DNA from 2 places in the Bradyrhizobium sp. 482_C4_N1_8 genome. Region 1 is predicted to be linked to the other one. Evidence: riboswitches for the same ligand, from Rfam matches in the RefSeq annotation. Region 1 holds a riboswitch; the other holds the start of a gene.

Evidence for each region. Region 1 has a riboswitch for glycine ahead of gcvT (glycine cleavage system aminomethyltransferase GcvT). Riboswitches for the same ligand answer to the same signal wherever they lie in the genome.
Region 2: linked by a shared signal. The riboswitch ahead of AB7Z56_RS16190 (D-amino acid dehydrogenase) and the one ahead of gcvT (glycine cleavage system aminomethyltransferase GcvT) in region 1 are both predicted to bind glycine.

The regions. Positions count from the first base shown of each region.
Region 1 covers NZ_CP197231.1:3,310,637-3,315,051, reverse strand. Annotated here, with positions in the region: gene alaS (alanine--tRNA ligase) at 1-2,125, opposite strand, end outside; glycine riboswitch at 2,359-2,447, shown strand; gene gcvT (glycine cleavage system aminomethyltransferase GcvT) at 2,610-3,758, shown strand; gene gcvH (glycine cleavage system protein GcvH) at 3,769-4,137, shown strand; gene gcvP (aminomethyl-transferring glycine dehydrogenase) at 4,318-4,415, shown strand, end outside.
Region 2 covers NZ_CP197231.1:3,467,566-3,471,980, reverse strand. Annotated here, with positions in the region: gene AB7Z56_RS16200 (ABC transporter substrate-binding protein) at 1-976, opposite strand, end outside; gene AB7Z56_RS16195 (M20/M25/M40 family metallo-hydrolase) at 1,244-2,374, shown strand; glycine riboswitch at 2,470-2,573, shown strand; glycine riboswitch at 2,577-2,691, shown strand; gene AB7Z56_RS16190 (D-amino acid dehydrogenase) at 2,759-4,060, shown strand; gene AB7Z56_RS16185 (ABC transporter permease) at 4,242-4,415, shown strand, end outside.

The DNA of each region.
Region 1 (4,415 bases):
CCTCGATGCGGCGCACGCCGGAGGCGACCGCGCTCTCGCCGGTCAGCGTGATCAGGCCGATGTCGCCGGTGCGCTTCACATGGGTGCCGCCGCAGAGCTCGACGGACCAGCCGAGCGCGTTGGTGCCGCGCTCCCGCGCGGTCCGGCCCATCGAGACGACGCGGACCTCGTCGCCATACTTTTCGCCGAACAGCGCGCGCGCGCCGGCCTCGCGCGCTTCATCGACTCCCATCACGCGTGTCGTGACTTCGTCGTTCTCCAGCACCACGTCGTTGGCGATGTCCTCGACGCGGGCAAGCTCTTCCGCCGTGATCGGCTTCGGATGCACGAAGTCGAAACGCAAACGATCCGGCGCGACCATCGAGCCGCGCTGGGCGATGTGGTCGCCGAGCACCTGGCGCAGCGCCTCGTGGATGAGATGCGTTGCCGAATGGTGCGCGCGGATCGAGGAACGCCTGCCGTGATCGACCTCGAGCTGCAGCGCGGTGCCGAGCTTCAGCTCGCCGCTCTCCACGGTGCCGACGTGAACGAAGAGATCGCCGAGCTTCTTCTGCGTGTCGGTGACGCGGAACTTGATGCCGCCCTCGCCGCTGAGCACGCCGGTGTCGCCGACCTGACCGCCTGATTCCGCGTAGAACGGCGTCTGGTTGAGCACGATCGCGCCGGTCTCGCCGGCCTTGAGGCTCGCGGTTTCCTGGCCGTCCTTCACCAGCGCGGAGACCACGCCTTCGGCACTCTCGGTCTCATAGCCGAGGAATTCGGTGGCCCCGAGCTTCTCGCGCAGCGGGAACCAGATCGCTTCGGAAGCCGCCTCGCCCGAACCCTTCCAGGACTCGCGCGCCTTGGCCTTCTGGCGCTCCATCGCGTCGGTGAAGGAGGCCTGGTCGACGCCGATGCCGCGCGATTTCAGTGCGTCCTGGGTCAGGTCGAGCGGGAAACCGTAGGTGTCGTACAGCGTGAAGGCGACGTCGCCGTCAAACATGTCGCCCTTCTTCAGGGACGCGCTCTTCTCGTCGAGGATGGCAAGGCCGCGCACCAGCGTCTTGCGGAAGCGGGTCTCTTCCAGCCGCAGCGTTTCCTCGATCAGATTCTCCGCGCGCATCAGGTCGGGATAGGCCTGGCCCATCTCGCGGACCAGCGCCCAGACCAGGCGATGCATCAGCGGCTCTTTGGCACCCAGCAGCTGCGCATGGCGCATCGCGCGGCGCATGATCCGGCGCAGCACATAGCCGCGGCCCTCGTTGGAGGGTAGCACGCCATCCGCGACCAGGAAGGCCGAGGAACGCAAATGGTCGGCAATGACGCGGAACGAGGCCACGGTCTGCTCGTTCGGCCCGGCGCCGAGCGCCGACGACGTCGCATCGATCAGATGGCGGAACAGATCGGTCTCGAACACGCTGTCGACGCCCTGCATGATGCTGGCCATGCGCTCCAGCCCCATGCCGGTGTCGATCGAGGGACGCGGCAGATCCACGCGCTCCTCCTTCGTCACCTGCTCGTATTGCATGAACACGAGATTCCAGAATTCGAGGAAGCGATCGCCATCCTCTTCCGGCGAGCCCGGAGGTCCGCCCCAGATGTGGTCGCCGCGGTCGATGAAGATCTCCGAGCACGGGCCGCACGGCCCGGTGTCGCCCATCGCCCAGAAATTGTCCGAGGTCGGGATGCGGATGATGCGGTCGTCGGAGAAGCCCGCGATCTTCTTCCACAGCCCGGCCGCCTCGTCGTCGGTGTGGTAGACGGTGACGAGCAGCTTGTCCTTCTTGAGCCCGAACTCCCGCGTGATCAGGGTCCAGGCCAGCTCGATCGCGCGCTCCTTGAAATAGTCGCCGAACGAGAAATTGCCGAGCATCTCGAAGAAGGTGAGATGGCGCGCGGTGTAGCCGACATTGTCGAGGTCGTTGTGCTTGCCGCCGGCGCGCACGCATTTCTGCGACGTGGTGGCGCGCTGATAGGGCCGCTTCTCGACGCCGGTGAAGACGTTCTTGAACTGCACCATGCCGGCATTGGTGAACATCAGCGTGGGATCGTTGCGCGGCACCAATGGCGAGGACGACACGATCTCGTGGCCGTTCTCGGCAAAGAAGTTCAGAAAGGTCGACCTGATCTCGTTGACGCCGCTCATGTTCATCCAATCGGGTGTGCTTGGACCCGCGATACGCCATCCAAACCGGGCATTTGGGCTGATATCTGCGGGTCAAAGCGCTTTTAGACAAGGCCAGCTGCGCTGTCCAGAAACTGTGCAAGGAGATCAGTGAGTTGCCGCAGGCGCGCAATCCCGTTTGCAATCCCGTTGAAAGCCGCCAGGTGCGCGTTGACAGGCTTGGCCGGCCTGTGGTCTGTACCCATCTGTATCGTACGGCCACGTCGGGAGAGACCGGCTTTGGTGCCGGCGCCGAAGGAGCAACCGCCCCGGAAACTCTCAGGCAAAAGGACCGCGTGGCTTTGACGACATCTGGAAAGAGGCGCCGACGGGCAAATACCTTTTCATAAGGGTTGGCCCGGACTGCGTCCGCCGACGGGATAATACTCTCAGGCACAGCGACAGATGGGGCTTCGACTGGTGTCCATCGGGGAATCGTCCCCGGGGAACCGCCGAGGGCCCCGTAATGCTTGCGCGCCACGACCAAGATTCCCTCAAACGTACGCCCCTTCACGGGCTTCATGTCTCCCTCGGCGGCAAGATGGTGCCGTTCGCGGGCTATGACATGCCCGTTCAGTACCCCGCGGGCGTCCTGAAAGAGCACCTCCATACCCGTTCCTCCGCCGGCCTGTTCGACGTCTCCCATATGGGCCAGCTCGCGCTCCGGCCGAAGTCGGGCAAGGTCGAGGACGCCGCCCGCGCGCTGGAACGGCTGGTGCCGCAGGATATCGTGGCGATCGCCCCGGGACGGCAGCGCTATGCCCAGTTCACCAATCCGGACGGCGGCATTCTCGACGATCTGATGGTCGCCAATTTCGGCGATCACCTGTTCCTGGTCGTCAACGCCGCCTGCAAGGAAGCGGACGAGGCGCATCTGCGCGCGCATCTCTCGGACGACTGCATCATCGATTCGCTTCAAGACCGCGCCCTGATCGCGCTGCAGGGCCCGAAGGCGGAAGCGGTGCTGGCGAAATTGTGTGCAGAGGCGCCCGCCATGAAGTTCATGGATGCCGGCCCGCACAAGGTCGCCGGCCTCGACTGCTTCGTCTCGCGCTCCGGCTACACCGGCGAGGACGGGTTCGAGATTTCGGTCCCCGCGGCCGATGCCGAGCGCCTCGCCAAAACGCTGCTGGACAATCCCGATGTGATGCCGATCGGCTTAGGGGCCCGCGACAGCCTGCGGCTGGAAGCCGGGCTCTGCCTCTACGGCCACGACATCGACACCGCCACCACGCCGGTCGAGGCCGCGCTGGAATGGTCGGTGCAGAAGAGTCGCCGCAGCGGCGGCGCGCGCACCGGCGGCTTTCCCGGCACTGATGCGATCCTCGCTCATTTCGATAACGGCGCAAGCCGCCGCCGCGTCGGCCTGCGTACGGAAGGCCGCGCGCCGGTGCGCGAGGGCGCGCTGCTGTTTGCGGATGACGCCGGCGGCGAGCCGATCGGAAAGGTCACCTCGGGCGGCTTCGGCCCGAGCCTGAATGCGCCGGTCGCGATGGGCTACGTGCCCACGGCATCGAGCGCGCTCGATACAAAACTGTTCGCCGAGGTGCGCGGCCAGCGGCTGCCGCTCACGGTCGCCGCCATGCCTTTCGTGAAAAACACCTACAAACGCTGAGGACAAGACAATGACCACGACGCTGTACACCTCCGACCACGAATGGCTGGCCATCGACGGCGACGTCGCCACCGTCGGCATCACCGACTACGCGCAGTCCCAGCTCGGCGACGTCGTGTTCGTCGAGCTGCCCAAAGCCGGCCGTGCGCTGAAGAAGGCCGAAGCCGCCGCCGTCGTGGAGTCGGTGAAGGCCGCCTCCGACGTCTACGCGCCTGTTACGGGCGAAGTGCTCGAGACCAACGACGCGCTCGCCGCCGAGCCGGCGCTGGTGAACTCGGACGCGCAAGGCAAGGCGTGGTTCTTCAAGATCAGAATTGCCGACAAGAGCGAGCTCGGCGGCCTCATGGATGAGGCCGCCTACAAGGCACATACGGCGTGAGATGAAGCGAACTCTGACCTCATATTCGGTGTCATCACCCGCCTTGTGCGCACTGCGCACTGGGGCGGGTGATCCAGTACGCCGCGGCTTCTCGGCTCAAGCCGTGACGCCTGCGTTTACTGGATGCCCCGCCTTCGCGGGGCATGACGGCGACAGCGAAATCTAAAGCGAGGACCCATGATGACCGCGCACCGCAAATCCAATGGCGACACCGCCGCCACCTTCGTTCGCCGCCACATCGGCCCGTCGGCGCGCGACGTCACCGCAATGCTGGAGGC
Region 2 (4,415 bases), 160 kb from region 1:
CGACGAGCGCGTCGAGCACGTCCTTCTGATTCATCGCCAGAAGTGCGGCACGGCGGATCTTCGGATTGTCGAAGGGCGGATAGAGGAAGTTCATGCGCCCAAGGGTCTGGTAGCCGAACTTGTTCAGCGTCTCGGTCTTGAGGTCGGCATTGCCTTCAAGGACGGGCAGCAGATCCCACGGCGGCACTTCCATGAAGTCGATGTCGCCCGATTGCAGCGCGTTCACTGCGGTCTGCGCATCCGGCATGGTGATCCATTCGACGCGATCGACCTTGACCACCTTGCCTCCGGCAGTCCAGCTCGACGCCTCCTTGCGCGGCACGTAGTCGGTGTTCTTGACGTACACCGCCTTCACGCCGGGCTGGAATTCGCCCTGCACGAACTTGAACGGGCCGGAGCCGATCTGCTCGGGGATCTGCTTGTCCGGCGGCGTTTCGGCGAGACGCTTCGGCATCATGAAGGCGACGCGCGAGGACGGCTTGCCGATGGATTCGAGCACGAGGCCGTAGGGCTCCTTCAGCTTCAGCGTGATCGTCTTGGGGTCGGTCGCCTCGATGCTCGCAGTAAACTGCATCATCTGCTGGCCCATGCCGTCGACCGCGGCCCAGCGCTTCAGCGAAGCGGCGCAGTCTTCCGCCGTCACCGGCGTACCGTCGTGCCACTTCAGGCCGTCGCGCAGCGTGAAGGTGTAGGTGAGCTTGTCGTCGGAGATCTTCCAGTCCGCCATCTGCGGCTGGATCTTGAAGTTCGAGTCCGTCGCGATCAGCGTGTCGTAGACCATGTAGCCATGGTCACGCGTGATGTAGGCGGTGGTGAAAATCGGATCGATGATGCGCAGATCCGAATGCATCACCGCAGTGATGGTCTTGCTGGCGGCGGCAAGTACCGGCGAGGCCATCGCCGTCGAAAGCGCAACGACCGATAGCGCAAGTGTGGAGGCGAACGCGCGACGCCCCCGGCGCATCAAGCTCAACATAAAAGTTTCTCCTGACGTGAAACTGTTCAAAGGCAGGTTATTGGTTGAGCATTCGGTTCGTTCTTTAGGCGAACTAACCTCATGCGATGCCTTTGTCTTTCGAGACTTGCAGACAGTGTTGAGCGCGTCAATCCGGTTTCGCTGCAGCCCCAAGCGGCGCGCCCACGGGCTCCACAAAGATCGGTTTGGCTCTACAACGCTTTCCGCCAGTCCCGTCCGCGCCAATGCAATGCGCGTTCCATCTTTCGAAGCTTGAGAGACATTAAGATGAATCCAGCCAATCTTCCCTTCGATTCCGAGGCGATGCTCGAGGGCCTGCGCACCTGGGTGGAATGCGAGAGCCCGACCTGGGACGCGGGTGCCGTCAACCGCATGCTCGATATCGCAGCGCGGGATATGGCGATCATGGGTGCGACGATCGAACGCATCGGCGGCCGACAGGGCTTCGGCGGCGTGATCCGCGCGCGCTTCCCGCATCCGAAGCAGGGCGAGCCGGGCATCCTGATCGCCGGCCACATGGATACCGTCCACCCGGTCGGCACCATCGAGAAGCTGAAATGGCGGCGTGAGGGCAACAAGTGCTACGGCCCCGGCATCTACGACATGAAGGGCGGCAACTATCTCTCGCTGGAAGCGATCCGGCAGCTGGCACGTGCTTCCTTCACCACGCCGTTGCCGATCACGGTGCTGTTTACGCCCGACGAGGAAGTCGGCACGCCCTCGACGCGCGACATCATCGAGGCGGAGGCCGCGCGCAACAAATATGTGCTGGTGCCCGAACCGGGCCGCGCCGACAACGGTGTCACCACCGGACGTTACGCCATCGCGCGTTTCAATCTGGAAGCGACGGGCCGGCCGAGCCATGCCGGCGCGACATTGTCGGCCGGACGCTCGGCGATCCGCGAGATGGCGCGGCAGATCCTCGCCATCGACGCGATGACGACGGAGGACTGCACCTTCTCGGTCGGCGTCGTGCACGGCGGACAATGGGTCAATTGCGTTGCCACGACCGCCACCGGCGAGGCGCTGTCCATGGCCAAGCGCCAGGCCGATCTCGACCGCGGCGTCGAGCGGATGCTGGCGTTGTCGGGCACGTCCAATGATGTCACGTTCAAGGTGACGCGCGGCGTCACGCGCCCCGTATGGGAGCCCGATGCCGGCACCATGGCGCTGTATGAAAAGGCGCGCGGCATCGCCAAATCGCTCGGCACTGAGCTGCCGCATGCGAGCTCCGGCGGCGGCTCCGACGGCAACTTTACCGGCGCGATGGGCATCCCGACGCTCGACGGCCTCGGCGTGCGTGGCGGCAACGGCCACACGCTGGAAGAATTCATCGAGGTCGAGAGCCTGGTTGAACGCGGGCGCCTTATGGCGGGCCTGCTGGCGACCCTGGAGTAAATTGAATCAACTTCGCACTGCACAATGCGTTGGCAGTCGCGGTTTAAATTTAGCCTTGTCTAAAAATGAGGCGCATCGTACTGCTCGATTGTCCACGCGACGATGCGGGAGAGATCGCAACGAGAGTTCAGGCTTTCGTTGCGGCGCCGACGGAGCAACCGCCCCGGAAACTCTCAGGCAAAAGGACCGTATCGTCAGGACGATCTGGAGAGAGGCGGCACGGCCAATGTGGTCGTGACGTCCACCGAAGGGGATAGTCCGGAGCTGACCTCGCCGAGGTCCGCGCCGGATCAAGCTCTCAGGTAACCGTGACAGATGGGGCGCCGCCAACGGCCTTTGGCCGGCGGTTAGCCGACTCTAACTCACGGGAGCCCCGAACCTGCCATGACCCATATCGCCATCATCGGCGCCGGCATCACCGGCGTAACGACCGCCTATGCCCTGCTCGAACGCGGATACAAGGTGACGGTGCTCGACAAGCACCGCTACGCCGCGATGGAGACGTCCTTCGCCAACGGCGGACAGCTCTCCGCCAGCAATGCCGAAGTGTGGAACAGCACCGCCACGATCCTGAAAGGCCTGCGCTGGATGTTCCGGCGCGATGCGCCGCTGCTGATGAACCCGCGGCCGAACTGGCACAAATATTCGTGGATGAGCGAGTTCGTCGCCAATATCGGCAACTACCGCGCCAACACGGTTCAGACCACGCGGCTCGCGATCGAAGCCCGCAAGCATCTGTTCGAGATCGCGGAGCGCGAAGGCATCGACTTCGATCTCGAACGCCGCGGCATCCTGCACATCTATCACGACAAGAGGGGTTTTGAATCCGGCCTGCAGGTCAATGCGCTGCTGAAGGAAGGCGGGCTCGATCGCCGCCCGGTGACGCCGGAGGAGATCCGCGCCATCGAGCCGACGCTGCGCAAGGACTATTTTGGCGGCTTCTACACGCCGTCGGATGCGACCGGCGATATCCACAAGTTCACGCGCGGACTTGCGGAAGCCTGCAAGCGGCGCGGCGCGACCTTTATCCACGAAGCCAACATCGATTCCATTGCCCAGGCAGGTGGCGGCTTTGTCATCGGCTGGGCTGATCTTTCGGCCAGTGATGCTGTCGCATCCGCGCGCGGCATGCTGAAGGCGGATGGCGTCGTGGTCTGCGCCGGTGTGGCCAGCCGCCACTTCGCCGCCCTCCTCGACGAGCGCGTCAACGTCTATCCGGTGAAGGGCTATTCGATCACCGTTCAGCTCGACACTGCCGCAAGCCGCAATGCGACGCCGACCGTGAGCCTGCTCGACGAAGCCGCCAAGATCGTCACCAGCCGGCTCGGCGCCGATCGTTTCCGCGTCGCAGGCACCGCCGAATTCAACGACTTCAACCGCGACATCCGCGCCGACCGCGTGCAGCCGCTGGTCGACTGGGTGCGCAGCAACTTCCCCGGCGTCGAAACGTCCAAGGTCGTGCCTTGGGCCGGGCTGCGGCCGATGATGCCGAACATGATGCCCGTGGTGCGCGCAGGACGGATGCCGGGCGTGTTCTTCAACACCGGTCACGGCCATCTCGGCTGGACCTTGTCGGCGGCGACCGCGCAGATGATTGCCGGGACCATCGACGGCTGGCGCGGGCTCAACGCACCGCCGACCGCACCCTCACTCAGGGTTGAGCGCGAGTTCCGCCATGCATCCTGAGTGGCCGATATCGGAGGCTCGGCGGCCTCTTGCGACCGCCCTGCCCTTGGCACACAATTTGCCCCGAAAGGTCGGCTTCTCCGGCCGGCTTTCCAGCCCGAGTGACAGGCGTGCATGATAGACAGAACCGATTCCACAGGGGCCTCTCGGCCCCACAAGTTCCGCAGCCGGAGATAGGTGCATGCTAGGTTATCTCATTCGCCGCGTTCTGGCCGCGGTGCCCGTGATGGGCGTCGTCGCGCTGTTCGTCTTCCTGCTGCTGCGGCTGACGCCGGGCGATCCCGCCGCCATTCTCGCCGGCGATAACGCCACGCCGGAACGGCTGGAACGCATCCGCGACTCGCTCGGCCTCAAC